2 linked regions of the Tistrella mobilis genome follow. The protein of the gene in region 1 interacts with the protein of each later gene in a pairwise test. Links are inferred from orthologs where the notes say so. Each region holds a gene or a part of one and is shown in the gene's direction. Other genes may lie near its edges. The genes, in order: P7L68_RS12410 and ndk.

Region 1 (15,526 bases):
CATCCGGTCAGCCAGGGGATCACCCAGTCGCTGTCGGTGTTCATCGACACCATTCTGATCTGCACCTGCACCGCGCTGATCATCCTGCTGGGTGACGTCTATGTTCCGGGTGCCCAGGGTATCGACGGCGTGGCGCTGACCCAGCAGTCGCTGGCAGGGCATCTGGGCGATGCCGCGCGCTATCTGCTCACCCTCGCCATCCTGCTCTTCGCCTTCTCGTCGATCATCTATAACTACTATCTGGGCGAGAACGGCCTGGCGGTGATGACCCGGTCGAAGCCCGCCGTGCTGGCGCTGCGCTTCGCCATCCTGGCCATGGTGTTCCTGGGCGCGGCCGCGCCGCAGGCAACGTCGGTGTTCTTCTTCTCGGACCCGATGATGGGCCTGCTCGCCCTGGTCAATCTGATCGCGATCATCATGCTCTTCCCGGTGGCGATGCGGGTGATCGACGACTACCGCGCCCAGCTCAAGGCCGGCGTCGCCCGCCCGGTGCTCGATCCCGCGCGCTTCCCCGATCTGGATCTCGATCGCAAGGCCTGGGACCCGACGATCTGGAAGTGATCCCGACGTGACTGCCGGGGCCGTTCTCTCCGGACGGCCCCGGTCCCACCCCCGCACACCACAGCCTGGATCAGACCGATGCACCATACGATGCGCATCGAAGAGGACGGCCTTGGCCGCATGCCTCTGCCCGAAGATTGCCTCTGGGGCATACACACCGCCCGGGCGATCGCCAATTTCCCGATCACCGGCATTCCGCTGTCGCTGTTTCCCGAATTCGTCCGGGCGCTGGCCTGGGTGAAGGTGGCGGCGGCCCGCGCCAATCTGGCGTTGGGGGTGCTGACGCCGGAAAAGCACGACGTGATCGTGGCGGTCGCGGCCGAGATCATCGACGGCCGCCATCTGGAGCATTTCAGGGTCGACATGATCCAGGGCGGTGCCGGCACCTCGACCAACATGAACGTCAACGAGGTGATCGCCAATCTGGGCCTGATCCGGATGGGCTTCCGGCCCGGCGACTACGACCATCTGCACCCGAATGACGACGTCAACCGCTCACAGTCCACCAACGACGTCTATCCCACGGCGCTGCGCCTTGCGATCGTCGATCAGTGCGCCGCCTTCCGTGAGGCGCAGCTTCGGCTCTGTGCCGCTTTCGAGGATCGCGCGGCGGCCTTTGCCCATATCCGCAAGATCGGCCGCACCCAGCTTCAGGATGCGGTGCCGATGACGCTGGGCCAGGAATTCGCCGGCTTCGCCGCCACGATCCGTGAGGATGTCGCGATCATCGCGCGGCTGTCGGAACTGCTGCTTGAGGTCAATCTGGGCGGCACCGCCATCGGCACCCGGGTCAATACGCCCGACGGCTATGCCGAGCGTGCGGTCGCCGAACTCGCCCTGGTCTCGGGGCTGAAGGTGACGCTGGCCGGCGATCTGGTCGAGGCGTCATCCGATACCGGCGCCTATGTCACCTTCTCGGGCGTGCTCAAGCGGATCGCGGTCAAGCTGTCCAAGATCTGCAACGATCTGCGCCTGCTTTCGTCGGGCCCGCGCTCGGGCTTCAACGAGATCCGGCTGCCGGCGATGCAGGCGGGCAGTTCGATCATGCCGGGCAAGGTCAACCCGGTGATCCCCGAAGTCGTCAACCAGGTCGCCTTTCAGGTGATCGGCAACGACCTGACCGTCACCATGGCCGCAGAGGCGGGGCAGTTGCAGCTCAACGCCTTCGAGCCGGTCATCATCCTCAACCTGCTCCAGTCCATGCGCATGCTGATCAGGGCCATGGACACGCTGGCCACGCGCTGCGTGACCGGTATCGAGGCGAATGTCGCCCAATGCGAGGGGGCATTGGAGAACTCGCTGGTGCTGGCCACGATGCTCGTCCCCCATATCGGCTATGCACGGGCCGCCCGGGTGGCGAAGACCGCGCTGGCAGACGGGGCAGGGGTTGCCGAGACCGCGCTGCGGCTGGGGGTCGGCAGTCATGAGGAGATCGCCGCCTGGCTCCGCTGATGCGGACCTGCCGGCGGCGACGGATCGGGGGAGCTTCGGGGGAAGGCTCCCCCGATTTCGTTTGGCAGGCTCAGCCGAGCCAGAGGCGGATGAGGGCGGCTTCCGGGGTTTCCGGGCCGCCATTCTCCACCCCGCAGGACCAGAGACCGGCGCCCGCGGCATAGCTGCCGGGAACGAGCCCGCCCTGTTCGCACTGGCTGACCGCCCGGATGCGTTTGCCCGCCCTGACGGCATCGGCCAGGGCGTCGATGACCGCCGGATCGGCCATGGCGGTGCCGGCGCCGAAGACCCTGAGCACCGCGCCGTCGAGTTCAGCCAGGCAGGCCCGCAGCATGGATGCCGGAATGCCCGGCGACAGGGAGAGTATCGCAAGCCGCCGGTCGCCGAACCGTCGGCGGCGTGGCGGGCAGGCCGGAGCCTGCGGGATGGCCCGGAAGCTGTCGGCGCCTTGCGAATCGTGCTTCACCAGCCCGTCCGCCGGCATCAGGCGGCCGGCGAAGGCCAGCATCACCGCTTCACCGGGGCGGAGGGCGGCATCGATCGCAAGATCGAGATTGTCTTCCGCATCGCCGTGGCGGCCGAGCGGCTGCATGGAACCGCAGAGCACGACATGGCGGCCGAGCCCCGCCAGTGCCTGCGACAGCGCGGCACCGGTGAAGGCCATGGTGTCGGTGCCGTGGGTGACGATCACCGGCGTGCCCGGATGGTCGTCGATCAGGTCGAGCATCCGGTTCCAGTGCGCCGGGCCGACATCGGCGCTGTCGAGCAGCGGCGCGAAGACGCGGGTGGTCAGCCGGATGTTCTTGGGCAGGCGCGCCTCGACCGCGGCCTCGACCAGCCCGTCGACGGGGCCGAGGCCGTCGGGCGTATCGCCCATGCCGATGGTGCCGCCGGTGTGGATGAGCAGCAGGCGCATCAGGCCGCCTTCATGCCGGCATGGCCGAGGGCAAGCGCCGCCAGCCGGGCCGCGACCGCATCGGTCACGTCGATGAGTTGCCGCCCGGCCACCGGCTGCGCGATCAGCGGCAGCTCGGTGCAGGCGAGCAGGATGGTTTCGGCCTGCATCTGCATGATGATCTCCTCAAGCCGCGGGCGGAGTGACGGATGGGCGCCACCCAGCCGCTTCACGTCGTGGATGAGCGTCTGCAGCCGGTCGGGGTCGGCCGGGGTTTCGATCGCGACATGGGCGGCGAGGCCAGCATAGGCGGAGTGGTCGTCGAGCGCCACGACCGGGGCTGCCCCCAGCAGCCCGATTCGACATGCGCCGCTCTGCCGGATCTCGTCATGGAGCACGCCCTGAAACGAAACCAGCTGACCGGCGCCGGGGATATCGGCCAGCAGCGCATCGATCCGCGGGGCGTACCAGTTCAGCGTATTGCAGGCAATGGCGAAGGCATCGACCCCGGGCGCAATCTCCCGCACCGTCCGCTCCATTGCCGCCCAGACCACCGCCTCGTTGGCCCTGAGGTCCATCGAGAGCCCGAGAGCGGGTTCCGAAACCGCAACCAGCCGCGGCGCGTCCAGATCGCCGCGGAAGCTGGTGCCCATCAACGCCTGGGTATGGCGCAGGATCTTGGCCCAGAGATCGAGCCCGGCTTCGGGGCCGGAGCCTGTGATGATGCCGAGCGTATAGGCCCGGCCGGCATGGGGGCGCGGTGTCATGGCATGGGTCTTTCCCGCGAAGATGGTCCGAGGGCATCGCGCCGAAGGCACGTAGGCTGCCATGAAATGGTGTCGATGGGGCCCCTGCTTGACAATGCGGCACTCGGTGCTCAATCTGATGCAGATTTGTGCGATTACAGCATCAAAGAGCGCAGATGACCGAGATCGCCGAGAATCTTCGCCTGCTCTGCTCGTATCGGCCGTCGATCTCTCAGGTCGGGCGGGATCTCGGCATCAACCGCAGCCAGCTCAACCGCTACCTGGCCGGCAGCTCCGCGCCGCGGCCGGCGCTGCTGCGCAAGATCTGTGACTATTTCGGCGTCGAACCCTACGAGATGATGCTGCCGCCGCGCGATTTTGCCGAGATCGTCCGGGTCCGCGGTCTGGACGAGGGCACCACCAACCGCCGGCTGCGCCAGCATTTCGACCGGGTGATGGCCCTGGGCGATGCCCGGGTCCGCAATCTGACCGGCATGTTCTTCGAATACTACTATTCCATGTCACAGAAGGGGAAGGTGATCCGCGGGCTGATCGTCTTCTCGGTGGAGGACGGGCGGACCTTCTACCGGCGCCTGGAACGCATGGGGCCGCATGACCGGCCCGGCCGGCGCCACTACCGTTATCAGGGTGCGGCCCTGGTCGCCGGGGACCGGGTGTTCATGTCGGATTACGAATACGGCGCCGGCATCGAGCTGACCCAGACGGTGCTCTATCCGGACTACGCCCTGCGCTGGACCCGGCTGCACGGGGTGAAGCTGGGGGTGTCGGCCGATCAGGCCCATATGCCCTGTTCGGTCCGGGTCTATCTGGAGCGGATCCCGGCGCGGCTGTCGCTGACCGGTGCACTCAGGGCCTGTGGCCTGTTCGATCCCGGCCATCCCGAAATCCCGCCGCATGTGCCCGAGATGATCGACAACCGCATGTCCGGTCCCTATGCCTTCGACGCCTATGCCCGGCGGTGACCGCTGGCGCAGTGCGGCCCTGGTCCCTGGCATCACGCCCATGGTCCCTGGCATCACTCATTGACGCAGGGGGCGCCCGCTCCCTATGTTGGCGGGGCGCCGTCGAGGCGGGGACAACCCGCCCGATCCGAGGTGCGCGCCCCCCGGCGGCCGGCACCGGCTTTCGGGGGATGTCGGTTCAGCTCGTCAGTCCCGGCCTGCCGGAGATGGGGATCGGATTCCCATGCAACGGTTGGTCATCGCGTTCCGGCCCTGCGCCGGGCCGTGCTATCCTGACGAGGTTCTCCCGGCTTGGGCCGTGCCGACGAACAAGCGCAACCTCCTGTCTTCATGGTGGCCGGATCTATGGCGAATATGGAAATGGCGTGGCAGAGGCTGTCGAGCGCGCTCACGCGGCTGGATGCTGCGAGTCGCAAGGCGGCCGAGCGGGTGACCCAGGCGCGGGCGTCCGGAGAGGCGGCCGCTTCCGGGGCGGCCGGTGCCCGGATCGACGCGCTCAGGGCCGAGATCGAGACCCTTGCGACGGAACGCGACCGGCTGAAGGCGGCGTTGACCGAGGCTGAAGAGGCCCGTCTGCGCGCAGATGATCGCGGCCGCCGGGCGGGTGAGCAGATCGACCGGGCCATGGGCGTCATCGGGCGTGTGCTTGATGACCGCTGAGCCGAACCGGATCGGAGACGAGAAAGCCATGGCCGAAGTCGAGGTACGCATCCTGGGCCGGGCGTTCACGCTCGCCTGTGGCGAAGGGCAGGAGGAAAGCGTCCGCACCCTTGCCCGCAAGGTCGAGGAACGGGTGCAGCAGGCGGCGAGCGGCCGCAGCGTGGCGGTGGATGCCCGGGTGATGCTGATGGCGGCGATCCTGCTGGCAGAGCAGGCCAACGAGGCCGAACAGGGGCTCTACCGGGCGCGGGTGGAGGTGGAAAAGATCCGCCGCACCGCCGATCGCTCCGCCGCTGACGTCGATGCGACCCTCGCCCGGGCGCTCGATGATTTCGCGGCACGCATCGAGACTATTGCAACCCGGCTCGAGAAACTCTAAATCTCGAAACAGGACGGGCTCTGGCCTTTCGGTGAGGCAACCTAAATCCCAGGGACCGATACCATCTACATGAGGGAGCTGTCCCTCCCCGTGCGTGCGGATAGGGCACCGGCCGGTTCGTCCGGACCGGTACGCCCGGACCAAGCCACGGGGATCACGGCGCCCACCTGCACACGCGGGTCCATGTGGATTTTCACCGCCAACCTTCGTGCCGGTCCCCGTCCGCCAGTTTCCGAACGACCCCGGCCGCGTCCTCGCGGCCGGGGCGTCGCCGTTTACGGCCGGTCTTGTCCCGGCCTGTCTCCGGAGCGCCGTCCCTGACCATTCCGCTGCAGGATCCCGGGCTGCCAGACCCGGCACTCGATGCCCGCAAGGCCGCCATGCGCCGCGACTTCCGGCGTTTGCGCCGCGCGGCGCAGGCGGCAGGCGGTGCCGATGCCGCAACGGCCTTTGCCGCAGAGGCGGGGGCAGTTGTGGCCCGGCTGCCGCGGCCGCCGCGATGGATTGCGGGCTATGTGGCGGCGGGCGGCGAGATCGACGTGTTGCCGCTGCTGATCGCCCTTGGGGCGGCCACCGGCGCCGGGCTCTGCCTGCCGGTGGTGACGGCGCCCGATACGCCGCTGGGCTTCCGGGCCTGGCAGCCCGATGCCCGGCTGGTGGCCGGCGCCTTCGGCATCCTGATGCCCGACGAGACCGCGGCCCCGTGTGCGCCCGACCTGCTGCTGATGCCGCTGGTCGCGGTGGACCCGGCCGGTCGCCGGCTGGGGCAGGGGGGCGGCTTCTACGACCGGACCCTGGCGGCGGCCGAGGCTGCCGGGCAGATGCCGTTCACGATCGGTGTGTGCTTTGCCGTCCAGGTGACGGACGAGGTGCCTGCCGGGCCGCTGGACCGGCCGCTCGATCTGATCCTGACCGATCAAGGCCTGCTGGTCCCGGTGAGGTGAGCCGAAATACCCCTGGGCGCGGCGTGGGGCGCGCCTCATATCCATCCACGGGCGGTATCGCAGCCGGTGCCAGGCGCCCATGTACAGACGATGCAGAGACGAAAGGTCGAACGGTGCGGATACTCTTTCTTGGTGACGTGGTCGGACGTTCCGGCCGGCAGGCGGTGATCGATCATGCGTCGACCATCCGGTCGGCCCTCGGCGTCGACCTGTTGATCGTCAACGGGGAGAATGCCGCCTCGGGCTTCGGCATCACGCCCAAGATCTGCGAAAGCTTCTATGCCGCCGGCGTCGACATCCTGACCACCGGCAATCACATCTGGGATCAGCGCGAGATCCTGGGCTGGATCGATCAGGACCAGCGGCTGGTGCGTCCGATCAACTTTCCGCCCGGCACGCCCGGCCGGGGGGCCACCATGGCGACCCTGCCCGACGGCCGGCGGGTTGTGGTGATCAACGTCATGTGCAGCCTGTTCATGGAATCGCTCGACGATCCGTTCCGGGCGCTGGCGCCGGTGCTGCGCGACTATCCGCTGGGCGGGCTCGTCTCGGGCATCTTCGTCGATCTGCATGGCGAGGCGACCAGCGAGAAGATGGCCTATGGCCATTTCCTCGACGGCCAGGTGACCGCCGTGGTCGGCACCCATACCCATGTGCCGACCGCCGATCACCAGGTTCTGCCGGGCGGTACCGCCTTTCAGTGCGACGCCGGCATGTGCGGCGACTATGACAGCGTCATCGGCATGGACAAGAACGCCTCGCTCGACCGCTTCACCCGGAAGATGCGCGGCCAGAAGCTGCTGCCGGCCAATGGACCGGCCACCATCTGCGGCACGCTGATCGAGACCGACGACGCGACCGGCCTTGCGAAGTCGATCGCGCCGCTGCGCGTGGGCGGGCGGCTCAGCCCCGCCTGGCCCGGTGCCGAGCCGATGCCGGAAAGCCTGTTGCAGCTGCACCTGCCCCAGGGGCAGGCCGAGACGGTCGGTTGAGGTCCTGAACGCTCGTGATTTCGTCTCCGGGGATGCATCCGGCGGCGAGTTCTGCTATCGAAGCGTCCGGAAGCACGGGAGGCCAGGCGCCACCGGTGGCGGAAGTTTTTGCATCAACCATCGCAAGCCGCGGCTTGCGATGGTTGATGCAAGGCGCCATTGAGGCGGCGGCCAGGGGCGCGGGAGCGCCCGCCCGGCGAGGGACAAAAGGCAGCTCAACCTGCTGAGCTGCCGGTCAGACTCCAGAGGGTTGGCGGTAGAGATGGCCGGTCATTCACAGTTTAAGAACATCATGCACCGCAAGGCCGCGCAGGATAAGAAGCGCGCCAAGGTGTTCACGAAGCTGCTCCGCGAACTGGTGATCGCCGCCAAGGAAGGCGGTGCCGATCCCAATTCCAATCCGCGGCTGCGCAGCGCCGTGGCGGCGGCCCGCGTCGCCAATATGCCCAAGGACAATATCGAGCGCGCGATCAAGCGTGGCGCCGGTGGTGCCGACGGCGAGAACTATGAAGAGGTGCGGTACGAGGGCTACGGCCCGGGTGGCGTGGCGCTGATCGTCGAGGCGCTGACCGACAACCGCAACCGCACCGCCTCTGAAGTGCGCTCCGCCTTCAGCAAGCATGGCGGGTCGCTGGGCGAGACCAATTCGGTGGCCTTCAACTTCAACCGCGTCGGCCGTATCACCTATCCGCTTTCGGTGGCGGGTGCCGAGGCGATGCTGGAAGCCGCGATCGAGGCCGGTGCCGACGATCTGGAAAGCGACGACGAGACCCACGTCGTCTACACCCAGCCCGATGCGCTGCAGGAAGTGCGTACGGCGCTGGAGGGCAGCTATGGCGACCCGCAGGAGTTCAAGCTCGGCTGGGTGCCGCTCAGCACCATCGCGATCGACGAGGAACAGGCCCAGACCCTGTTCAAGCTGATCGAGGTGCTGGAAGACAACGACGACGTCCAGGAGGTGATCGCGAATTTCGAGGTCTCCGACGAGGTGATGGCGAAGCTGAACGGATGAGCCCGGTCAGCTGAGCCGGGTCAGGGGCTGTTGCCTGCCATGCGCATCATCGGCATCGATCCGGGGCTTCGGATCACGGGCTGGGGCATCATCGACACCGAGGGCTCCAGGCTGACCCATGTCGGCCATGGCGTGGTGACCTCCGACGACAAGGCCGCTCTCTCCGACCGGCTGCGTACGCTCTATGACGGCCTCTACGAGGTGGTGGAGCGCTATCAGCCGGCGGGGGCGGCGGTCGAACAGACTTTCGTCAACGCCAATGCGATGTCGGCGCTGAAGCTGGGCCATGCCCGGGCGGTGGCACTGCTGGTGCCGGCGCAGTCGGGGCTGGTGGTGGCGGAATACGAGCCGAGCCTGGTGAAGAAGGCGCTGACCGGCAGCGGCCGCGCCGACAAGGCGCAGGTCGCCGCCATGGTCGCCCGGCTGCTGCCCGGCATCGACCGGGATGCGCGTGCGGATGCTTATGACGCACTCGCCGTCGCGATCTGTCACGCGCATCATGGGGGCACGCGGGCCGGCTGGACGGCCCGGGCCCGCTAGGGCGGCCCAACAGGGGAGACCACACCCGGCATGTTCGCGCGGCTCAAGGGCATCGTCGACGAGATCGGTGCCGATCATGCGGTGATCGACGTTCATGGCGTCGGCTATCTGGTGCAGGCCTCGCGCCGCACCCTGGGCGCACTGGGCGGTACCGGCGCCGCCGCCACGCTGCACGTAGAAACCCATGTGCGCGAGAACGACATTCATCTCTACGGTTTCGTCGACCGGGCGGAGCGCGACTGGTTCCGCCTGCTGGTGACGGTGCAGGGCGTGGGCGCCAAGGTGGCGCTGGCGGTGCTTTCGGTGCTCGACCCTACCGCGCTGGCCTCGGCGATTGCGGCTCAGGACGCCCGCGCGCCGGCCCGCGCCACCGGCGTCGGTCCCAAGCTCGCCAAGCGTATCGTGATGGAACTGAAGGACAAGGCGGCGCTGGTCGGCATCGGTGCGGCCGACGTGGCGGTGCTGGCGAAATCGATCAAGACGCCCGAGGCCATCGCCGCGGTCAGCAAACCGCCCGAGGTCGCGGCCTTCGACGACGCGCTGTCGGCGCTGGTCAATCTGGGGTATCGCGAGGCGGAGGCGGAGCCGGCGCTGCGCCGGGTGGCGGAAGCTGCGGGTGAGGCGGCGGGCGACGTTCAGATCCTGCTTCGCGGCGCGCTCAAGGAACTGGCGCGATGAGCAGCGGCGACGAGCGTCTGGTTCAGCCCGCAGCTCTTGCCGAGGACCGGCAGGATCCGGCGCTGCGGCCGGAACGGCTGGCGGATTTCGTGGGCCAGCGCCAGGTGTTGGGCAATCTGGCGGTGTTCATCGCCGCCGCGCGTGCGCGCGGCGATGCACTGGACCATGTGCTGCTGCACGGACCTCCGGGCCTGGGCAAGACCACGCTGGCCCAGATCGTGGCCAAGGAGCTGGGGGTCGGGTTCCGGGCCACCTCGGGGCCGGTGATCGCACGGGCCGGCGATCTGGCAGCGATCCTGACCAATCTCAACGAATACGACGTGCTGTTCATCGATGAAATCCACCGCCTCAACCCGGCGGTGGAAGAAATCCTCTATCCGGCGATGGAGGATTTCCAGCTCGATCTGGTGATCGGCGAGGGGCCGTCGGCGCGCTCGGTGCGGATCGATCTGCCGCGCTTCACCCTGGTGGCGGCCACCACGCGCGCGGGGCTGGTCACCCGGCCGCTGCGCGAGCGCTTCGGCATCCCGCTCCGGCTGAACTATTACGAGATCGATGAACTGGCCTCGATCGTTCGTCGTGGCGGCCGGCTGCTGGGCGCACCCTTGACCGAAGAGGGCGCGCTGGAGATTGCCCGACGGTCGCGCGGCACGCCGCGTGTCGCCGGTCGGCTGCTCCGCCGGGTGCGCGACTTCGCGGCCGTGGCCGAGGCGGCGGCGATCGATGCCGGCGTGGCCGACCGGGCGCTGAACCGGCTGGAGGTCGATGCCCGTGGTCTCGACGCCATGGACCGGCGCTATCTTGGCTGCATCGCCCGCCATTACGGCGGGGGGCCGGTGGGGGTGGAGACCCTGGCGGCGGCGCTGTCGGAAAGCCGGGATGCGATCGAGGATGTGATCGAGCCCTTCCTGATCCAGCAGGGTTTCCTGGCCCGCACGCCCCGCGGCCGGGTGCTGACCCGCGGCGGCTGGCAGCATCTGGGGCTGATGCCGCCGGCCCGCGATGGCGAGGCCGACCTGTTCGCCGGCGCCGAGACCGACCCCGACCCGGATCTTTGAACGCGGCCCCCGCCGGGATATCTTGCGCGACGGTAGTGTCGATCCGCATAATGCGGCGCACAGGTTGCATTTGAAGGCCGCGAACCCTTTGGAGGATCCCATGGACACCACGCCCGCCGCCGTTCAGCCCGATGTCATCCGGGTGCGGGTCTATTGGGAAGATACCGATGCCGCCGGGATCGTCTACTATGCCAACTATTTGAAATTCATGGAGCGGGGCCGCACCGAATGGCTGCGCCGCCGCGGCATCGATCAGCGGCCGCTGCTGGAGAATGACGGCTTCGGCTTTGCGGTGCGCGAGGTGGCGCTGGACTATCAGGCGCCCGCCCGGCTTGAAGACCTGTTGACCGTCTCGACCTGGATCACCGGCCGCGGGGCCGCCTGGGTGGAGTTCGAGCAGGTGGTGGCGCGCGGCGATCAGACGCTGGTGCGCGGCCGGATCAAATGCGTGGCGCTGAACCCGGCGAGCGGCCAGCCACGGCGCCTGCCGAAAGCGCTGATCGCGCTTGCGGATGCGGCGGCCGCCCCGCGTTGAGCGGGACGGCCGGACGGGTGTTCCCGGATCGGCTCCGGTCAGTCGAAATTCGGCCAGGGGCGCTGCTCGTCGCGCATGCCCTCCCAGGCGGCCGCCATGCGCAGTACGCCCAGATCGTCGAAGCGCCGGCCGACGATCTGCAGACCGATCGGCAGGCCCTTGGCGTCGTAGCCGCAATTGACCGAGATCGCCGGCTGTTCCGACATGTTCCAGACGACGGTGTAGCCGATATGCTCGAACGGCCGCTCGGGATCGTCCAGCGGCGAGGCCTGGTCGGCCGGGTAGGTGACGGTGGGGGCGACCGGCGACAGGACGAAATCGTAGCCGCCGCCGTTGAACAGCCGGCCGGCGGCCTTGCGCATCTCGAAGATGCGGTTCAGGCCGCGCACCGCCTGCAGGGCGCTGCGGGTCTGGCCGCTTTCGGCCCAGGCGCGGATATAGGGCAGGATCTTCGCGCGGGTCGCTTCCGGCAGGCGCTCGACATCATCCCAGGCGCGGACCCGCCAGAAATCGTCCAGACCGTCGAGCATCTCGCGGGTCAGCACCGCCGGAACCTCTTCGACGACGGCACCCGCCGCCTCGAAGCGCCGTGCGGCTTCCGTAACCGCCGCCAGCACCTCGGCATTCGGTGCCATACCGGCGCCGATGTCGAGCATCAGCCCGATGCGCAGGCCACGGATCTGAAGCCCGTCCAGGTCCATCCAGTCGATATCGGCCGGCGGCAGGGCGCTGCCGTCGCGCCAGTCGGCCTTCGACAGCACCGACATGGCGAGCGCAGTATCGGCGACGGTGCGGGTCATGGGGCCGACCACCCGGCCCAGATAGGCCGGATCGACCGGCACCCGGCCGTTGGTGCCCTTCATGCCGACGATGCCGCACCAGCTGGCCGGCAGGCGGATCGAGCCGCCGATATCGGTGCCGAGATGGATCGGGCCATAACCGGCCGCGGCCGCGGAACCTGCACCGGCAGAGGAGCCGCCGGGATTGGTGTTGAGGTCCCAGGGGTTGCGGGCCAGCTTGTGGAAGCTGGACAGGCCGGACGAGAGCATGCCGTAATCGGGCATGGTGGTCTTGGCCAGGATCACGCTGCCGGCCTCGCGCAGCCGGGCGGCGGCGGGCGCATCGGCGGCGGCCGGGGTCATGTCCGATGCGGCGGTGCCGACAGGCACCGGGCAGCCCTTGGTCGCAATGTTTTCCTTGATCGTGACCGGCACGCCGTCGAGCGGGCCCAGCGCCTCGCCCTTCTGCCAGCGGCTGGTGGCCTCGGCGGCGGCGGCGCGCGCGGCCTCGGGGTCGAAGGCCCAGGTCGCGTTGAGCTTCGGCTCCCACGCCTCGATCCGCGCGATGACGGCTTCGGTCACCTCGGTGGGCGAGGTGTCCCCGGCGGCGTAAAGCCGCCCCAGCTCAACGGCGGACAGATCGGCGAGCGACGTCATGGGTACAGGTGCCTTTCGTATGTGCAGGCCGAAGGCGGGGAGGGGCAGGGATCGGGCTGCATCGGCCCGGTTTCATCCTGCGGGGGCAGGTATCGGCGGCGGAGACGCGCGGTGCCGGCTGCCCGGTCCGTATGCCTTCGGATCGGACCGGGCCGATTATGGCGTCCGACGCAGGGCAGGGTCCAGGCAAATGCATTGGCATGTTGTGAATTTCCTCTCGTAAATCTTTGTATAATATTGAGAATATTGCGGTGCGGCACGCGCTCCCACCGGGGATCTGTTGCGCCGCGATGACATTCGCCACAACGACCGCATCGCCGTCTCACATGGCCCCTTCACAAGTCACGCGGGTTGGCATATCTCGTGGCCGGCTCACGGCCGGGGACGAGGTGTCCGCACCTCGTCCGACTGTCGGAGCTTCGGCCGGTCCCCCGTGTCAAATTCGTGAAACGGCAGCGGTTTCGGCCGAACTCTGGTAATCAAACGGGTCGATGAATGAGGGCGGGGCAGCTTCCCGGGCAGTGCCGGGGCCCGTCCGATCCACGGAGGACGTGAATGGAGCAGGAGGTCGTGAGCCAGGCGGCGCTCGCCGGATCGGTGGCAGCGCACGACATGAGCATTCTCAGCCTGGTTATGAACGCCGACATCATCGTGAAGGCGGTGATGCTTATGCTCGTCCTGGCCTCCGTCTGGTCCTGGGCGATCATCTTCGACAAGTTCCGGTTGATGGGCCGGCTGAAGCGCCGCGCCGACGACTTCGAGAACCGGTTCTGGTCGGGCGGGTCCCTTGAAGAACTTTACGACGCCATTTCCGAGCGGGCCGACCATCCGATGGCCCAGGTCTTTGCGGCGGCGATGGGCGAATGGCGCCGGGCCAAGGCCAAGGGCACCGCGCTCACCGACGCCACGTCGCGTGCCAATCTGCGTCAGCGGATCCAGCAGGTGATGGAGATCGCGCTCAACCGCGAGATGTCGCTTCTGGAGCGCAATCTGGGCTTCCTGGCAACCGTCGGCTCCACGGCACCCTTCGTCGGACTGTTCGGCACCGTGTGGGGCATCATGAACAGCTTCACCTCGATCGCGATGACCAAGAACACCACGCTGGCCGTTGTGGCGCCGGGTATCGCCGAGGCCCTGTTCGCGACCGCGATCGGTCTCGTCGCCGCGATCCCGGCGGTTATCTTCTACAACAAGCTGTCGAGCGATGTCGGCCGCTACGGCGCCCGGCTTGAGAATTTCACGGGCGAGTTCGGCGCACTGATCGCCCGCCAGATCGAAGACAGGCGCTGACCCATGGCCGGTGGCATCCGACCTTCCAACGGGCATGGCCGCCGCCGGCGCTGGGGCGGTGGTCAGCCGATGAGCGAGATCAACGTGACGCCGCTGGTCGACGTCATGCTGGTGCTGCTGATCATCTTCATGGTAACCGCGCCGCTGCTGACCGCGGGGGTCGAGGTCGACCTGCCGGAAAGCTCGGCGGCACCGCTCGCCGGCCAGGACGAACCGCTTTCGGTGTCGGTCGATGCCCAGGGGCGGGTCTTCGTTCAGGACAAGGAAGTGACGCTGGAACAGCTGCCGGCAACGCTGATGGCGGTGGCAAAGAATAAGACCGACACCCGGATCTTCGTGCGCGGCGATCGCAGCGTGGATTACGGTCGGGTGATGCAGGCGATGGGGGCCGTGACCGGCGCCGGCTTCACCAAGGTCTCGCTGGTTACCACCCTACAGCAGGGCACGCCCGCCCGACGTTGACGGCCCGCGGGTGCGGGAACCTTTTCGGCCCCGTGCCGGTTGACACCGGCCGGGATCGTGGCTTCGGGGGAGGGTGCTTCCCCAAGCCGGCATTCCATGGAGCTTCGGACCTGAGGTGAAGCGCGGTCTGACATATTCGCTGGCAGCACATGGCGCCGTTGCGGCGCTGTTGTGGTTCGGCCTGCCGTCGCTCAGCCGACCCTTGCCGCCGGAGGAACAGACGATCGTGATCGACGTCGTTCCGGTGAGCGAGGTCACGCGGGCATCGCAGCTGCGTCCGAAGCCCGATCCGAAGCCCGAGCCCGAGAAGCAGGTGGCGCAGGCCAGCCCGCCTCCGCCACCACCGCCTCCGCCACCACCGCCTCCACCTCCACCGCCTCCTCCGCCGCCACCTCCTCCGGCGGCTCCACCGCCACCACCTCCTCCTCCACCGCCACCACCTCCTCCTCCACCTCCACCGCCTCCACCTCCACCGCCGCCACCACCTCCACCGCCGCCTCCGGCCCCAAAGCCGCAGCCGGCACCTCCGCCGCCACCGCCGCCACCGCCGCCGCCACCGCCTCCGCCGCCCAAAAAGCCGGAACCGGAGAAGAAGCCGGAGCCGCCGAAAAAGCCTGAGCCGGAGAAGAAGCCGGAGCCGGAGAAGAAGCCCGAACCGCCGAAGAAGCCTGAACCGGAGAAGAAGCCCGAGCCCGAGAAGAAGCCCGAACCACCCAAGCCAGCGCCGAAAAAGCCGGAACCGGAGAAGAAACCGGAACCGGAAAAGAAGCCGGAGCCGGATGATCCTCTGGCCTCGCTGCGTAAGAGCCTGGATCAGCTCAAATCGCAGACGAAGGAGGACGCCCCCCGCGAACAGCAGGTCGCGCGGTCCAATCAGCCGCAGGCGCCCGTGATGCAGCGCAA
Region 2 (15,726 bases), 1.0 Mb from region 1 along the record:
CCCGGCCCGCCCGCACACGGCCGCTATTGGATGAGGGTTGCGTCATGCCTGGGCCTTCTCCGTCGCCCTATCGGGGGCTCGGGGTGGAATCCGCTGCGGCCGGCGGCCCAGCATGAGCCAGAGGGCAGTGGCTGCGGCGCCGAGAATCGAAAGATAGAGCGGGACCGCGGCGATGGGCGCCGTAACGAGCGCCGAGGTCAACATGATGCCTGCAAGTTGCACGGCGATCATCGCGGCCGCCGCCACCGCCACCCTGGTCCAGCGACTGCGGCGGGAGAATTCGCCGGCAAGCAGTGGGCCGAGTGCAATCAGGGTGAAGGCGAGATTGTAGAGCGGCCAGGCCAGACGCTGATGCAGCTCGCTGCGCAATTCGCCGCGAAACCTCTCTGAAATGCCGGCCTCGGGGTTCAGAAGCTGCGACAGATAGCGTTCGCGCCTGTCCCGCGTGCCGGGCGATACGTCGCCCGCAACCAGCGCCAGATCCACGGTGTAGCGGTCGAAATAGAGGAAGCTCACCCGTCCGTCGGGGCTGCGCTCCTGCCGGTTGCCATCGACCAGCACGATCCGTTGGCCGGTGTCGGTGGCGACCAGGCCGCCTCTTGCCGCCATCATCGTTACAGGTATCGCCTTGTTGCGCTCATCCTGGACCAGGATGCCGGCCAGTTCCCCTGAAGGCAGACGCTCGCGCACAAAGACCGTCAGCCCCGGCACGGGCGAGTTGAACCGCCCTTCCTGGAGCAACACGGCGGCCACATCGCTGCGGATGGAGATCTGCAGTTCGCGGAAGTCCCGCGTGAAGGTCGGGACGATATAAAGCGACAGCAGATAGCCAATCAGCGCGAAAACGCCGGCCAGCATCATCGCCGGCCGGATCAGCGCCCATGGCCCCAGACCGGCGGCGCGCAGAACCACCAGCTCCCGGTCCGAAATCAGCCGGGAATAGACCGTCACCACCGCACAGAACAATGCGATCGGCATGATGATGGTCAGGAAGGTGGGCAGCAGCAGGATGGTGAGCTGAACGAAGACCAGTGCCGAGAGGCCGCGATTGACGATCAGGTCCAGGAACCGCACGGACTGCGTCAGCCAGACCACGGCGGCAAGGCCGGCGGTGATGGCGAGCGCCGGCAGCAGCAGCTGTCTGAACAGATAGCGGGTGGCAAGCGGCATGGAACCCGGCATGGAACCCCTGGGCTGGGAATCGGCTTCACCGTTCATACCCGGACGACGGACCGGGCGCGGCGAGGCATGCGGAACGGGCGGGTTGCGGCGTGTCCTGCAACGGGATGCAGGGACACCCCCCGCCGGCCGCAACTTATCTTGGCCGACGCCCAGGGTCCAGTGCCCGCCTTCGGGGAGGGCTGTGTCGGATATGCGTCACCGGTCTTCTGCCGGAGGGGCACACCGCCTATATTGCCCGGAGACACGCGCCGGCGAGTGGCCCGTTCCAGGATCACCGCCCGGCATGTCCGAGCCATGCACAGAAACCCGGAGAGGCAGGCATGACCATCAGCTTCGCGACGTCGTCGATTCCAGCCGGCGGCACCCTCGTTCTTCCCGTGTCCGAAGGTCGGGCGCTGACGCCCGCCGGACAGGCGGTCGACGAGGCGACCGGCGGCGCGCTGGGCCGGGCCATGGCGGCCACCCGTTTCGAAGGCAAGGCCGAGCAGCAGGCCGTCGTTCTGGCGCCGCACGGGGTGGGGCTCGATCGGGTCGTTCTGCTCGGCATCGGCAAGGCCGGAGAGTTTGATGCCCTGAAGGCGCTGAAGTTCGGCGGCCGGGCAGTGCGCTCGGCAGCCGGTGCTGCGGCGATTGCCGTCGACATTTCCGGGCTCGACGGGGATCAGGCTGCGCTCGCGGCCGAGGTCGCCCTCGGCGCGCGGCTGCGCGCCTGGCGGTTCGATCGCTATCGCAGCAAGAAGGAGGGCGACGATGCCCCGGTCGACCCGGCCGTCACCGTGATGAGCGGGGCCGGTACCGATGCGGCCGTCGCCTTCGAGGCCCGTCATGCGGCAGGTGACGGTGTCGATTTTACCCGCGAACTGATCTCGGAACCGGCCAACGTTCTCACGCCCCGCAATTTCATGGAGCGGCTGAAGGATCTTGCCCGGCTCGGCATCGATGTCGAAGTCCTGGACCGCGACCGCATGGCGGCTTTGGGCATGAACGCCCTGCTGGGCGTGGCGCAGGGCAGCGTCAACGAGCCCTATCTGGTCATCATGCGCTGGACCGGCTGCGAGAACGATAGCGATCCGGTGGCGTTCGTCGGCAAGGGCGTGTGCTTCGACAGCGGCGGCATTTCGATCAAGCCCGCAGGCGGCATGGAAGAGATGAAGTGGGATATGGGCGGCGCCGGCATCGTCGCCGGCCTGCTTCGCACGCTCGCCCAGCGCAAGGCGCGGGTGAACGTGGTCGGCGTGGTAGGTCTGGTTGAGAACATGCCCTCCGGAACCGCGCAGCGGCCGGGCGATGTGGTCACCTCGCTCTCCGGCCAGACCATCGAGGTCATCAACACCGATGCGGAGGGCCGGCTGGTCCTGGCCGATGCGCTGACCTATACCCGGGATCGCTTCAAGCCGTCGGCCATCATCGATCTGGCGACCTTGACCGGCGCAATCATCGTGGCGCTGGGGACCTACAACGCCGGCCTGTTCGCCAATGACGACGGTCTGGCGAATGCACTGCTCTCGGCCTCGGCCGCGACCGGAGAGGGGCTGTGGCGCCTGCCGCTGTCGGATGCCTACGACAAGGACATCAATTCCGACATCGCCGACATGAAGAATGTCGGCAAGGGGCGGGATGGCGGCAGCATTACCGCCGCCCAGTTCCTGAAGCGTTTCGTGGGCGATACCCCCTGGGCGCATCTCGATGTGGCGGGTGTGGTCTGGGGCAAGGGTGACACCGATCTGGGCCCCAAGGGGGCGACCGGCTACGGCGTGCGCCTGCTTGACCGGCTGGTCGCCGATCGTTTCGAAGCCGGCGCGTGAACGGCGGCGGAGAGGTCATGTCCGCCGATACGGCCGGGGGGCAGCCCCCCGGGGTGGAAATCGCCTTCTATCATCTGACCGTGACTCCGCTTGAGCAGGCGCTCCCCGCCCTGCTGGAGCGGGTTCTCGCCCACGACTGGCGGGCGGTGCTGCGGGCCGGGTCGGCTGAACGGGTGAAAGCACTGGACAGCCTGCTCTGGACCTACGATCCGGACAGCTTCCTGCCGCATGGCAGCCAGGGGGATCCGCTGCCCGAGCGTCAGCCCGTCTGGCTGACGGCAGGGGACGACATGCCCAATGACCCACAGGTCCTCGTGCTGGTCGACGGGATGGATCATCCCGATCCGTCGGGCTTCGTCCGGGTGCTCGATCTGTTTGACGGGCGCGACGATCTGGCGGTCTCTGCCGCACGCGACCGCTGGCGGGTGCGGAAGGCTCGCGGTTTCGCCCTGACCTACTGGCGCCAGCGACCGGACGGCCGCTGGGAACGGGCGGCCTGAAAGCCGGGCTTCAACCTGTCTGGTACAGTGGCAGATCGATCCTGAACCGGCTGCCCGCGTCAGTGGTTTCCCACCATATCAGACCGCCATGGCGCTCGACTACCGCCCGGGTAACCGCCAGGCCGAAACCGATATCGCCCGGTCGGCGTGGCGGTGCCGACCGGCTCTGAGACAGGCGGGGCATCGCCTCGGTCGCGGTGGCGGCCGTGTCGGATTGTTCTTCCACCGACATCCGGACGCGATGGTCGTTCAGACCCCAGGCCAGCCTGACGGCGGTGCGGCTCCCGACGCGCGGCTGCGGACCGGCCACCTGATCGACGACGCCGAGCAGCGCCTGGGCGAGGCGTTCCGGATCCATCATCACCATGGTGGCCTCTTCCGAGCCCGCCTGATCCGCGGGGCCGCTGACCGTCAGCCCGATATGGGGAAGATCGTTTGCGCGAGCAGCGATGGTCGCCAGCAGATCCACCAGCTTCACCGGCTGGCGCGCCAGGGTGAAGCTCCCGCTTTCCAGACGCTCCACATCCACCAGGCCGTTGATGACCGAGGTCAGGCGATCGGCATTGCGCGAGGCCATGTCGAGCAGGGCGGCCAGGCGTGGGGGGACGTCGCCGCCCAGACCATGGTTCGCCAGACGCAACGCGCCGACCAGCGCCGTCGTCGGCGTGCGCAGTTCATGGGCTGCCGCAGCGATGAAGGCCGCCTTCAACTTGTGGACGCGGTGGATCTCGCTGACATCCCGGATCAGGGCGATCACGCCGCTGAAACCGGCCGATGTCTCTCTGAGGGCAACGAAGGTCGCCTCACCATCGCGGCCGGTCGGGCTGAAGCTGCCGTCGGGATCAGGGTGGGCGATCGGGAATGCACGCCCCGCAGTTTCGCAGCCGGACAGTTCGTCGAGCAGGGCCCTGGTCATCTGATGCGCGTCGGATGGTCGAAGCAGCAGGCCGATCGGTTGCCCCTCTATGGCAGCCGCAGACACGCCGTAAAGCTGCTCCGCTGCCGGGCTGACATCGATGATCCTGCCGTCGGCATCGGCCAGCACCACGCCATCGGTGAGGTGCTTGAAGACCAGCGCCTGACGATGTCGCACATGTTCTGCGGTGATGAGGTCGGTGACATCGGCGATGGTTACCGCGCGCCCGCCATCCCTGCCGACCCGAACCCTGAGGCGCAGCCAGCGTTCGTCAGCCAGCCTGACGTCAAGGACCGGAAGCAGAGTGTTTCCGGGATCAGGGTTGCCGTTCAGAACATGTAGCAGCCGCCGGCGCATTGTCTCCGGGTCAGCCGCATTCGCCGCCAGGCCAGCCGCAAGCAAACCCACCGGCTGGCCGCGATGAATTGCCGCCATTGCGCGCGGGAGATGGCTGCGCAGGCGTTCATTCGCCACCGTCACCCGGCCATTGCGATCAATGTGCAGAAATCCATCGGACATCGCCTCGATAGCATCGCGCAACCTGCCGCGGCTTGCTCTGAGCCGGAGCTGCATGATCACCGACAACAGGGCGAGGCCGGCAACGGATGCCACGACACCGGTCGCCGAGAGCATGCTCATGGTCTGCAGTGTTCTGAGTTCGACACGTGCTGCCATGCGGGCTTCTGCCGTCCGTTCCTCGATCCTGGGGAGCACGGTGGCAAGTCGGGCGGCAATCGGTCGCAGTTCACGCACGGCCTCGCCAGTATCTGCCGTCTCGTCGATCCGGCGGAGCGCGGTGCGCAAAGCGTCCAGAACCAGCCCCCCTTCCGGCAGGGAGCGGACGATGGCACCCATGCCGGTGCCGTCGATGGCGGCGGTCAGCTCTCGCAGGTGATCCAGGCGAATGCGTGTTATGTCGGGCTCGTCGGGGACGGTACGTTCCGCAGAGGGAAGCTCTGCGACCACGGCCAGGACCGTGCGCTCGAGATCGCGAAGGGCGATCGCTGCCCGCGGGAGATCGCCCGCTGCTGCGGTGATGACGCCCCGAACCATGTCATTGCTGCGCACCAGCCCGATCGCGAAAAGCAGAAGGGCTGCGAGCATGAGCATGATCGCGACAGGCTTCAGCCACGCAATCACCGCATCCGCGGTGATCATCGATCGTCTTCCGGCGCTTCGGTGATCGGGTGCGGGGCGCGTCACTGCGCCCGGCCGGTCTTCGGTCATGACAGCTTTCCGTCCGCGGTCACATGCAGGCGGCTGCCGGCATGCGCCGTGGTGGGGATCGGTTGTGATGACCGATAGGAGAAGCAAATCCCGCGCCATGATCGCCCGGGCTGTAGCGATTATGGCGCGGGCCGCCCCTTATTGCAGACGCCAGACCCCGTCGAGATGCCGCCAGCGCGCAGGTGCCGCGAGTGCTGAATTTGCGACGGTCACCGAGTGAATACGGCCGTCAATCTCGCGGGTCCAAAAATCCAGGAATGATCGCAATTTCGGAAAGCGGGGGGCAATATCCAGAAACTGCCAGATGAAGCTCTGCAAAACCGTTGGATGATCGGGCATATGGTAAAGAATTTCTGCCGTGGTGATGCGATTGTCGCGTAGGATGGCCTCGATTTCGTTCATGACTGCACTCCTTGCGATAGATACATGCAGATTGAGCGGGGAGCACAGATATTATCTAAGAGTCGGCTGCCGAAATATTCAAGACCAAAAACATCGAGCAGGAATCTGTACGCGATATCTGTTGATTATTGGCACTCAACCAAGGCCGCTGCTGACAAGCAGGGACCGACGAGAATGGGCAGGAAACAGTCACGCCACCTTGATGCAAAACGCGATGCATTCTGCGGCGCCTGGGGGTGCGTCTCAGTCGCAGTCTGCGACGCGGGCTTCACGCCGATGATCGTCAGAGCCAACTGTCACCCGAATGACGGGCATGCAGGATCAGACGCCGCCCGCAGCATCAGCCGGCAGGCGCGTGATGATCGCAATCGGATAAGGGGAGCAGCCGGCACCGCCCGCCCTGGCGGTGTCGCGAAGTCCTCAGGCGTCGGCCAACGCCTCGGCTTCCGCCGTCTCGTAGGCCTCCGCGGCTGCAAGCCAGCGCTCTTCGGCCGCCTCGAGATCGGCATCGACCTTGCCCTTTGCCCGGGTCGCTTCGGCAACCTTGGCCTGCGGTCCGTCATAGAGCTTGGGGTCGGCCAGGATGGCGGCAAGGCGGTCGCGCTCCCGGGTCAGTTTCTCAACTTCCGCCTCAGCTTTTCGAACCATATCCTTGAGAGGCTTTAATTTTTCGCGCCGTTCGGCGGCGGCCCGGCGCTGGTCGCGACGGGTGGTACGTGCATCGGCATCACCGGCAACGCCGCCCCGGTCGGGGGTAGCGCGGGCGGTTTCCAGCAGCAGGCGCCGGTAATCGTCGAGATCGCCCTCATAGGGCCGGCAGCGGCCATCGGCGACCAGCCACAGCCGTTCTGCGGCAAGCTCCACCATGCGCCGGTCATGGGCGATGAAGACCACGGCGCCGGAATACTCGTTCACCGCCTCGATCAGCGCATCACGCGCCTCGATGTCGAGATGGTTGGTGGGCTCGTCCAGCAGCAGCAGATGCGGGGCGTCACGGGTTACGAGCGCGAAGAGCAGCCGGGCCTTCTCACCGCCCGACAGCTGTTCCACGGGCGTATCACCCCGCGCCTGTGTCAGGCCGAAGCGACCCAGATGGGCGCGCACCTTGCTTTCATGCTGGTCTGCCATTACCCGGCGCATATGCTGGAAGGCTGTTTCGCCCGGGATCAGTTCGTCGGCCTGATGCTGCGCGAAATAGCCGATCCTGAGCTTCGACGGGCGCACCATCCGGCCTGACCGCGGCTCCAGCCGGCCGGCAAGCAGCTTCATCAGCGTCGACTTGCCGTTACCGTTGGCGCCGAGCAGGGCGATCCGGTCGTCCTGATCGATGCGCAGATTGATGCCTTTCAGCACCGGTGGCGCATCGCCATAGCCGAGCGTCACATCGTCGATGGCGATGAGCGGTGGCGCCAGGGTCTCGGGCGAGGGGAAAGAGAAGGCGACTTCATAGGCAGGTGGCGGCGCGTCGGCCGAGCCGAGGCGTTCCAGCGCCTTCACCCGGCTCTGTGCCTGGGCAGCTTTGGTCGCTTTGGCGCGGAAACGGTCGATGAAGGCCTGCAGTTTTTTCCGCTCAGCTTCCACGCGCTGGGCAGATTTTGCCGCGTGCTCGCGCCGTTCGGCGCGCTGGCGCAGGAACTGGTCGAAATTGCCGCGATAGGCCATCAGCCGCCCGCCCTCGACATGGGCGATGCGATCGGTCACGGCATTCAGCAGATCGCGATCATGGCTGACCACCACAAGCGTGCCCGGCCACGAGGCGAGATGGCTCTCAAGCCAGATCGTGGCTTCCAGATCAAGGTGATTGGTCGGCTCGTCGAGCAGCAGGATGTCGGCATCGGCGAAGAGCGTGCGGGCAAGCGCAATGCGCATCCGCCAGCCGCCCGAGAAGCTTGAACAGGCGGCATTCTGCATGGCCTCGTCGAAACCGAGGCCGGACAGAATACGTGCTGCACGCGCCGGAGCGGCATGGGCGCCGATCTCCGCCAGGCGGGCGTGGATCTCTGCCTGGGCCATGCCGTCATGGGTGGCCTCTGCCTCGGCCAGCCGCGCAAGCAGGCGCGCCCGCTCCGCATCGGCACCCAGCACATGCTCGACCGCGCTTTCCTCGCCGCCCGGCGCCTCCTGAGCGACCGAGGCCATGCGCGCACCGGGTCGCAGCTCCACCGATCCGGCATCGGGGGAGATCTCGCCACGGATGAGGCGCAACAGCGTCGACTTGCCGGCGCCGTTCGGCCCGACAAGGCCAACCTTCTGGCCTTCGGAGATGGCGATGGTCGCGCCGTCGAACAGCGGCCGACCTTCGATGCGATAGACGAGATCGTTGATGTGCAGCATGGGCGATCACATAGCATGAGCCGCGAGGGCTGTCATCCGCTCCCGGATGAGGGGACGTCTGCGCTTTACCGTCATGGAGCGGCGGTTGCCCCGGCCCCGGGAAACCGTTATAAGCCGGCTCGATCGCGGCATGTCGACAAGCGCCCGGCAACGGGCCGGTCGGGGTGGCCGCGGAGACCCGTCGGTGCCGGGGATGTCCCTGCGGCACCGCTTCCTTCTGCTTCCGAGAGACGAGTTCGAGACATGGCCACCGAGCGCACCCTGTCGATCATCAAGCCCGACGCCACCCGCCGCAACCTGACCGGCCAGATCAATGCCCGTTTCGAGGCGAAGGGTCTGCGTATCGTTGCCCAGAAGCGCCTGCAGCTGACCAAGGCCCAGGCCGAGGGCTTTTACGCGGTGCACAGCGAGCGCCCCTTCTTCAACGACCTCGTCGCTTTCATGATCTCGGGCCCGGTCGTGGTCCAGGTGCTTGAGGGTGAGAATGCGGTTGCCGCCAACCGCGAGATCATGGGCGCCACCAACCCGGCCAATGCCGCCGAGGGCACCATCCGCAAGGATTTCGCTGAGTCGATCGAAGCCAACTCGGTTCATGGTTCGGATTCGGCCGAGAACGCGGCGATCGAGATCGCCTACTTCTTCGCCCAGACCGAGATCGTCGGCTGATCCGACGCCTTCGGGACGAAGAAAAGGGCCGCGTGGCACAAGCCGCGCGGCCCTTTTTCATATCAATGACAGCCCGGCGTCAGCCGAGGGCGGGTGGCGAGATCAGCACCGAGTTGATCGCCACCGGATCGGTCAGGTGTTCGACATGGCCCGACTCTGCCAACCGCACGTCGCCGGCGGCAACCCAGCGCAGGGCGGCGGGGTAGATCCGGTGTTCGGCGGCGTGGATGCGCTTCGCCAGCGCATCATGATCGTCACCCGGCAGCACCGGTACCGCGGCCTGAACCACGATCGGCCCGGCATCCATTTCCGGAACCACGTAATGCACGGTGACGCCGGTGATCCGCACGCCGGCCGCCAGGGCATCGTCGATCGCGCGCGCCCCCTTGAAGGCCGGCAGGATTGAGGGGTGGATGTTCAGCATCCGCCCGGTCCAGGCCTCGACAAAGGGGGCGGTCAGGATGCGCATGAAGCCGGCAAGACAGACCAGTTCGATCCCGCGCGCCTCAAGCTCGGCGTGAAGAGCGGCATCAAAGGCAGCCCGGTCGGGAAAGGTCCTGTGATCGATGACCACCGCCTCGATACCGGCCGCGGCAGCCCGCTCCAGCCCGTAGACCCCGGGCCTGTTTGAAATCACCAGCCGGATCCGGGCCGGATGGTCCGGATCGGCGGCGACCGCATCGATCAATGCCTGAAGGTTGCTGCCCGATCCGGAGATCAGGACGGCGACGTCACGCTTGGCCATGCGGCCTCCATGTTCTCGATCGCAACCAGGGCCTCGCCCGCTGCACGCGGCACCAAGCGACCGATCACCCGGGCATCCTCGCCGGCGGCGCCGAGGGCTGCGACCACGGCCTCTGCCTCTGCCTCGGCCACCACCACCACCATGCCGATGCCGCAATTGAAAGTCCGGGCCAGTTCGTGGCCCGACAGCTCACCCGCCCGGGCCATCCAGCGGAACACCGGCGGCAGGGTCCAGAGGGCGGCATCCAGATCGGCACCGACGCCTTCGGGCAGCACCCGCGGGATGTTTTCGAGCAGTCCACCGCCAGTGATATGGGCCAGCGCCTTCACCCGGCCGGCGCGAATCTCGGGCATCAATGCCTTGACATAGATCCGGGTGGGGGTGAGCAGGGCTTCGCCCAGGCTGCCCGCCGTGGTTTCGAACGGGGCCGGTGCGGCATAATCGAAGCCGCCATCGGCGACCAGCTTGCGGACCAGCGAATAGCCGTTCGAATGCACGCCGGAAGAGGCGAGCCCGATCACTACGTCGCCGGCGCCGACATCTTCGCGCGGCAACAGGGTGCCACGTTCGGCGGCACCCACCGAGAAGCCGGCAAGATCGTAATCCGACCCGGAATAGAGGCCGGGCATCTCGGCGGTCTCGCCGCCGACCAGCGCGCAGCCCGCCTGGTCGCAGCCTTCGGCGATGCCCTCGATCACGTCGGCCGCAAGCGGCACCGAGAGCTTGCCGGTGGCGAAATAGTCCAGGAAGAACAGCGGCTCGGCGCCCTGGACCACCAGGTCGTTCACGCACATGGCGACCAGATCGATGCCGATGGTGTCGTGACGGCCGACAGCCTCGGCGATCTTGAGCTTGGTGCCGACGCCATCGGTGGACGAGACCAGGATCGGATCCTTGAAACCCGCCGCCTTCAGGTCGAACAGCGCGCCGAAGCCGCCGATGCCGCCGGCAACGCCTGACCGCTTCGTGCGGGCGGCGGCAGGCTTGATCCGGTCGACCAGGGCATTGCCGGCGTCGATGTCGACGCCCGCATCGCGATAGCGGTCACGTGCCCCGGCGGGGGCGGCGGGGGTCTGTGCGGTGCGGTCGTCGCTCATCGAAGGCATCGCCTCTGAGTGTCGTGGTCCGGGGGCAGCCATCACGCGTCCGGTACCGCGTGCTGCGGCAATCCCGTGTCGTGAAGCTGATTTCCGGGCGAGATGGTTTTCAGCGCGCCGGCTCTCGACTAGAGTTGCCGTCGAACAAGAACGGCGGGCGGCCCGGCGGGCGGTCCGGCGCGGTGAACATACTGCAACGATCGGCGTTTGCAATGCTAGCAATGCAGCCAGGCCACGCTGTACCCGGCCTTTCCGCCTTCAGTGGCGTCCGACCCATGCTCCGGCTCCTCGTGCCGGTACTCGCCGCCCTTGCCGTGGCGGTGCTCTGTCTGGCCGCGTCCGGTGCGGCTCTGGCGCAAAGCCGCGCTCAGGTCTACACCCAGGACGGTGTCGCGGTCGATGAAGCCGCGGGTAATGCCAATGCGGCACGCGAAAAGGCGCTTGCCGTTGGTCAGCGCAAGGCGCTGGACATGCTGCTGCGCGGCATGACCGATCCGCGCGATCACGGCCGCCTGCCGCAGCCCCCCGACGATCAGCTGCTCCGGCTGGTCCGCTCGATCGACGTTTCGAACGAAGCGGTGGCGCCGCAGCGCTATCGTGCCACCCTGACCGTGCGCTTCGATGCCGAGGGCGTGCGCGGCCTGCTGCGCAATGCCGGGATCGCCTTCGCTGCTGCCGATCAGGGCCTGTCGCTGGTGGTCCCGGTGATCCGTACCGATGACGGTATCTACTGGGATGACGGCTGGTGGCGTGCCGCCTGGGAACAGGCCGTGGGCCGGGGCGGGCTGATCCCCATGCTGGTGCCGCTCGGCGATCTTGCCGACCGTCAGGCCCTGCCGGCCGATGGTGCCTCGCTCGCCGATGATGTGGCCAAGGGCGAGCTGGCGAAGCGTTACGATGCCGAGGGTGTCTGGGTTGCCGAGGCTCAGGTGACCGGCAGCCAGCTTCAGGGCCGGATGACGGCTGCCGATGGCAGCGTTTATACAGCCAACGGCCAGATTGCCGGCGACAACGGTGTCACGACGGCAGCCGAGGCGGTGGTTGCCCAGTTGTTGGATCAGGCGCGTAGCGGCTGGCGTGCGACCAACATCGTCGACTACAGCCGGCGAGAGCGCCTGGATGCGGTGGTGCGTTTCGCCAATCTGTCGGTCTGGGCCGAGATCCGTCGCCGGCTGACGGCGCTCGCCATGATCGAGAAGGTCGAGGAGACGCTCCTGTCCAATGTCGGTGCCGAGATCACGATCCGCTATTACGGCGATCGTGACGGGCTGCAGGCGGCCTTGACCCGCCAGAATCTGGCGCTGGTACCCCTGGGTGTGGATTGGGAACTGGTCGATCGCATCCGCAATCCCGATGCCGGCATGCAGCCTGTGCCGCCTCAGAACTCCGGTCTTGCTCCCTATGGCGGCGTGGCGCCGGCCACCACGTCCACCTCGCCGGCGGCAGGCGGGGCGGCGACCACCGGCGGTGCGCCGGCCACAGGTGGCAGTATACCGGGCGCGGCCGGGCCGGGCGGCGGCGTGCCGCCGCGCACGGTGGGGACCGGCGGCTGATCCGTCATGGCCCCGGACCTGCGCCAGCTGCCCAACCTGATCACCACCGCCCGCATCCTGATGGTGCCGGTGGTGATCTGGCTGATCCTGAAGGGCATGGTGGCGGAGGCCTTCTGGATTTTCCTCCTTGCCGGATTTTCCGACGGGCTGGACGGTTGGATCGCCAAGCGCTTCGATGCCAAGACCGAGCTGGGCGCCTGGCTGGACCCGATTGCCGATAAGTTGCTGATCGCCGGAACGTTCATCGCCCTCGGCTGGCAGAATCTGGTGCCGGCCTGGCTGGTGATGCTGGTGGCCTCGCGCGATGTGTTGATCATGGGGGCGGTGATGCTGGGCCAGACCATGGGCCAGCCCTTCGCCATCGCCCCCTCGCGGGCCAGCAAGATCAATACCGCAGCCCAGATCGGGCTCGCGCTCATGGTCATGGCCATGACGGCGATGATCCTGCCCGGTCACGGTCCGACCGATGAACGTCACTGGCGGACGGTGACGGAATTGCTGATGCTGGTGGTGGCAGCCACCACCCTGACATCCGGGGCGGGCTATCTGGGGCGCTGGCTGTCCCATGCCCGCACGCATGATCACGAGCCTCGCGATGACGCCGACGGCCGACCGCCGTCCTGACGATCCGAAGGGAGACCGGATGAGCCGTAGTGCACGCACCCTGTTCTGGGCCGCCTTCATCGTGGTGCTGATCGGCAGCCTGTGGCTGCTGGGGGGCGTACTTCTGCCCTTCGTGGCGGGGCTTCTGGTTGCCTATTTCCTCGACCCCGTGGTCGATCGCATCGAACGTGCCGGCCTGGGGCGCATGGCATCCACCTGGCTGGTGACGATCATGTTCTTCGGCGTGATCGTGATCGGGATTGCCGTGCTCGCCCCCTATATCCAGACCCGGATCAGTACCTTCATCGACAAGCTGCCGGACTACATCAAGGCAGTACGTGAAGAGGTTCTGCCGCAGCTGGATCTGCTCTGGCGTCGACTGCCGCCCGAAGTGGCGGATCGCATCCAGGCGATGTTCACCTCGGCCGAGGGGGAGGGGTCCCGTGCGGCCGGCATGATCGCCGACGTGCTCAAGGGCGTGATGAATTCGGTGATGTCGATCGCGAATCTGGTCTCGCTGATCCTGATCACCCCGGTGGTCAGCTTCTATCTGCTGCGCGACTGGGACGCGATGATGGCACGGATCGATGGCTGGGTGCCGGTGACCGGTCGCGATGTGGTGCGACGGCTGGCCCGCGACATGGATCGCGGCATCGCCGGCCTGGTCCGCGGCCAGACACTGCTCTGCCTGATCCTCGGTACCTGGTATTCGCTGGGTCTGGTGACCATCGGGCTGGATCTGGCGGTACCGGTCGGCATGGCGGCGGGTATCCTGTCCTTTGTGCCGTTTGTCGGCTTCATCAGCGGCTTCGCTCTGTCGGTCGGCTTTTCGCTGCTTCAGTTCGGCACCGACTGGCATGTGATCGCGGCGGGCGCGATCTTCCTGGCCGGGCAGGGGATCGAGACCCTGCTGCAGCCGCCGCTGGTCGGCAATCGCGTGGGGCTGCACCCGGTCTGGATCATCTTCGCCCTGATGGTCGGCGGCGCGCTGTTCGGGCTGGTGGGCGTGCTGGTGGCCCTGCCGGCGGCGGTCTGCGTTGCGGTTGTGGTGCGCTATGCGCTGGAGCGCTATCTTGCCAGTGCGCTCTATGATCCGCGCCCGGCAGTCGATGCCACCGTCATCGATGCGACCGGGGCGCCGGATGCCTGCTCCACCGATGCTCCGGAGGCTGGTCGTTGACACGACGCCCCGCTCAACTGCCGTTGGACCTTGCGCTTCGCCCGGCACTCGGGCGGGAGGATTTCCTCGTCGCGCCATCCAACGCAGAGGCGGTGGCCTGGCTCGATCGCTGGCCCGACTGGCCGGGGCCGGCGCTTGCCATTCACGGACCGGCCGGCTGCGGCAAGACCCATCTGGCCCGGGTGTGGCAGGCGATGAGCGGCGCGGTGGAGGTGTCACCCGAGCGGCTGGCCGCGGATGCGGCACCGGCTGAGTTGTCCGGTGGTGCGCGGGCGGTGCTGGTGGAGGATGTGGGCGAGGCGATTGCCGCCGGCGCCGACGAGGCGGCCCTGTTCCACCTCTACAACCACCTGGCTGCCGCCGGTGGCACGCTGCTGCTGACCGGTGCCGAGCCGCCGGCCCGCTGGGCGCTGGCCCTGCCGGATCTTGCCTCAAGGCTGCGCGCGGCCCCTGCGGTCAGGGTGGGACCGCCTGATGATGCGCTTCTGAGCGCCGTGCTGGTCAAGCTGTTCGCCGACCGTCAGCTCAGGGTCAGTGGCGAGGTGGTGCGCTGGCTGACGCTGCATATGGAACGGTCCTTCGATGCCGCCCGCCGGCTGGTGGATCAGCTCGATGCCGTGGCGCTGGCCGAACGCCGCGGGATCACGGTGGCGCTGGCGCGCGGCGTGCTCGGCATTCCGGTGCCACGGGTTCGTGGCCGCAGTCAGGTGGCAGGCGACGGATGATTCTCGGGCTCGACCATCTCATGATCCGGGTGCCTGCTATCGATGCCGCCACCCGGCTCTACAGTTGCATTCTGGATTGCAGCCCCGTGGCAGCGGACGACAAGGTCGCCCGGTTCCGGATCGGCGGACTGGAGCTGCGGCTGGTGCGATCCGAGACCGGCGTCGGGGAGGGGGCCGTGGCGGAAGGCCTGGCCCATGCCGGTCTGTCGGTCGGAAATCTGGAGCGTGCCGCCCGCCTCGCTGCCCGACGCGGGCTTGTCGTCGATCACGGTACCGATGCCGTGGATGGCCGCCCGGTCGCGGTGCTGCGCAGCGGTATGGACCCTGCGCTCTGGCTTCTGGCCGAACCGGATATTGCGCGGCCGGTGGCGACGGGCAGTGTTACCGGTCTCGATCATCTGGTCGTGGCGAGTGATGACCCTGAGCGGTCCCTGGCGATGCTCGGCGGAAGGCTGGGTCTGGATCTCAGGCTGGATCGCGCCAACCCGGGCTGGGGTGCGCGGATGCTGTTCTTCCGCTGCGGCGACGCGGTGGTCGAGGTGGTTCACGAAACATCCGACATGCCACATCCGCCTGCACCGGACCGGTTGTGGGGGGTGTGCTGGCGGGTGGCTGATATCGAGGCTGCACATCGGCGCCTGGGCGCGGCAGGCATCGCCGTGACCGCAATCCGGACCGGTCGCCGGCCCGGAACCCGGGTTTTCACCCTGGTGGAGCCGCCGGCAGGGGTGCCGACGCTGATGCTTCAGGCCGAGCGTTGATCAATCGGCCGTGACGGCGTCCGGCGTTGC

What was found.
Region 2: the proteins of P7L68_RS12410 (region 1) and ndk interact in binary tests that used the Escherichia coli proteins (3 or more experiments, as listed by UniProt). The link is inferred for Tistrella mobilis from one-to-one orthologs.

The regions. Positions count from the first base shown.
Region 1 is NZ_CP121017.1:1,451,164-1,466,689, forward strand. What follows is about bases 5,092-7,838. They hold P7L68_RS12410 (5-formyltetrahydrofolate cyclo-ligase), read left to right. Parts: upstream 5,092-6,056; coding sequence 6,057-6,620; downstream 6,621-7,838. Other genes in these bases: P7L68_RS12400 (hypothetical protein), read left to right, coding at 5,092-5,297; P7L68_RS12405 (cell division protein ZapA), read left to right, coding at 5,326-5,676; P7L68_RS12415 (YmdB family metallophosphoesterase), read left to right, coding at 6,734-7,612. Outside these bases: P7L68_RS12375 (alanine/glycine:cation symporter family protein), read left to right, coding at 1-561; P7L68_RS12380 (aspartate ammonia-lyase), read left to right, coding at 640-2,013; P7L68_RS12385 (asparaginase), read right to left, coding at 2,084-2,929; P7L68_RS12390 (aspartate/glutamate racemase family protein), read right to left, coding at 2,929-3,675; P7L68_RS12395 (helix-turn-helix domain-containing protein), read left to right, coding at 3,831-4,637; more of P7L68_RS12400, read left to right, coding at 4,998-5,091; P7L68_RS12420 (YebC/PmpR family DNA-binding transcriptional regulator), read left to right, coding at 7,875-8,624; crossover junction endodeoxyribonuclease RuvC, read left to right, coding at 8,664-9,164; Holliday junction branch migration protein RuvA, read left to right, coding at 9,195-9,842; Holliday junction branch migration DNA helicase RuvB, read left to right, coding at 9,839-10,900; ybgC (tol-pal system-associated acyl-CoA thioesterase), read left to right, coding at 11,001-11,435; P7L68_RS12445 (amidase), read right to left, coding at 11,474-12,871; protein TolQ, read left to right, coding at 13,427-14,161; protein TolR, read left to right, coding at 14,165-14,623; P7L68_RS12460 (hypothetical protein), read right to left, coding at 14,878-15,180; P7L68_RS12465 (TonB C-terminal domain-containing protein), read left to right, coding at 15,516-15,526. UniProt on the Escherichia coli protein: Involved in the removal of 5-formyltetrahydrofolate.
Region 2 is NZ_CP121017.1:2,459,948-2,475,673, reverse strand. What follows is about bases 7,374-10,320. They hold ndk (nucleoside-diphosphate kinase), read left to right. Parts: upstream 7,374-8,609; coding sequence 8,610-9,032; downstream 9,033-10,320. Other genes in these bases: purM (phosphoribosylformylglycinamidine cyclo-ligase), read right to left, coding at 9,750-10,320; purN (phosphoribosylglycinamide formyltransferase), read right to left, coding at 9,112-9,777; P7L68_RS17025 (ABC-F family ATP-binding cassette domain-containing protein), read right to left, coding at 7,374-8,366. Outside these bases: LPS export ABC transporter permease LptG, read right to left, coding at 1-46; LPS export ABC transporter permease LptF, read right to left, coding at 43-1,182; P7L68_RS17045 (leucyl aminopeptidase), read left to right, coding at 1,503-2,987; P7L68_RS17040 (DNA polymerase III subunit chi), read left to right, coding at 3,005-3,487; P7L68_RS17035 (PAS domain S-box protein), read right to left, coding at 3,498-5,729; P7L68_RS17030 (usg protein), read right to left, coding at 5,769-6,032; more of P7L68_RS17025, read right to left, coding at 6,453-7,373; more of purM, read right to left, coding at 10,321-10,874; P7L68_RS17005 (DUF2066 domain-containing protein), read left to right, coding at 11,150-12,427; P7L68_RS17000 (CDP-alcohol phosphatidyltransferase family protein), read left to right, coding at 12,434-13,051; P7L68_RS16995 (AI-2E family transporter), read left to right, coding at 13,071-14,210; P7L68_RS16990 (DNA replication protein), read left to right, coding at 14,207-14,935; P7L68_RS16985 (VOC family protein), read left to right, coding at 14,932-15,696; rnd (ribonuclease D), read right to left, coding at 15,697-15,726. UniProt on the Escherichia coli protein: Major role in the synthesis of nucleoside triphosphates other than ATP. The ATP gamma phosphate is transferred to the NDP beta phosphate via a ping-pong mechanism, using a phosphorylated active-site intermediate.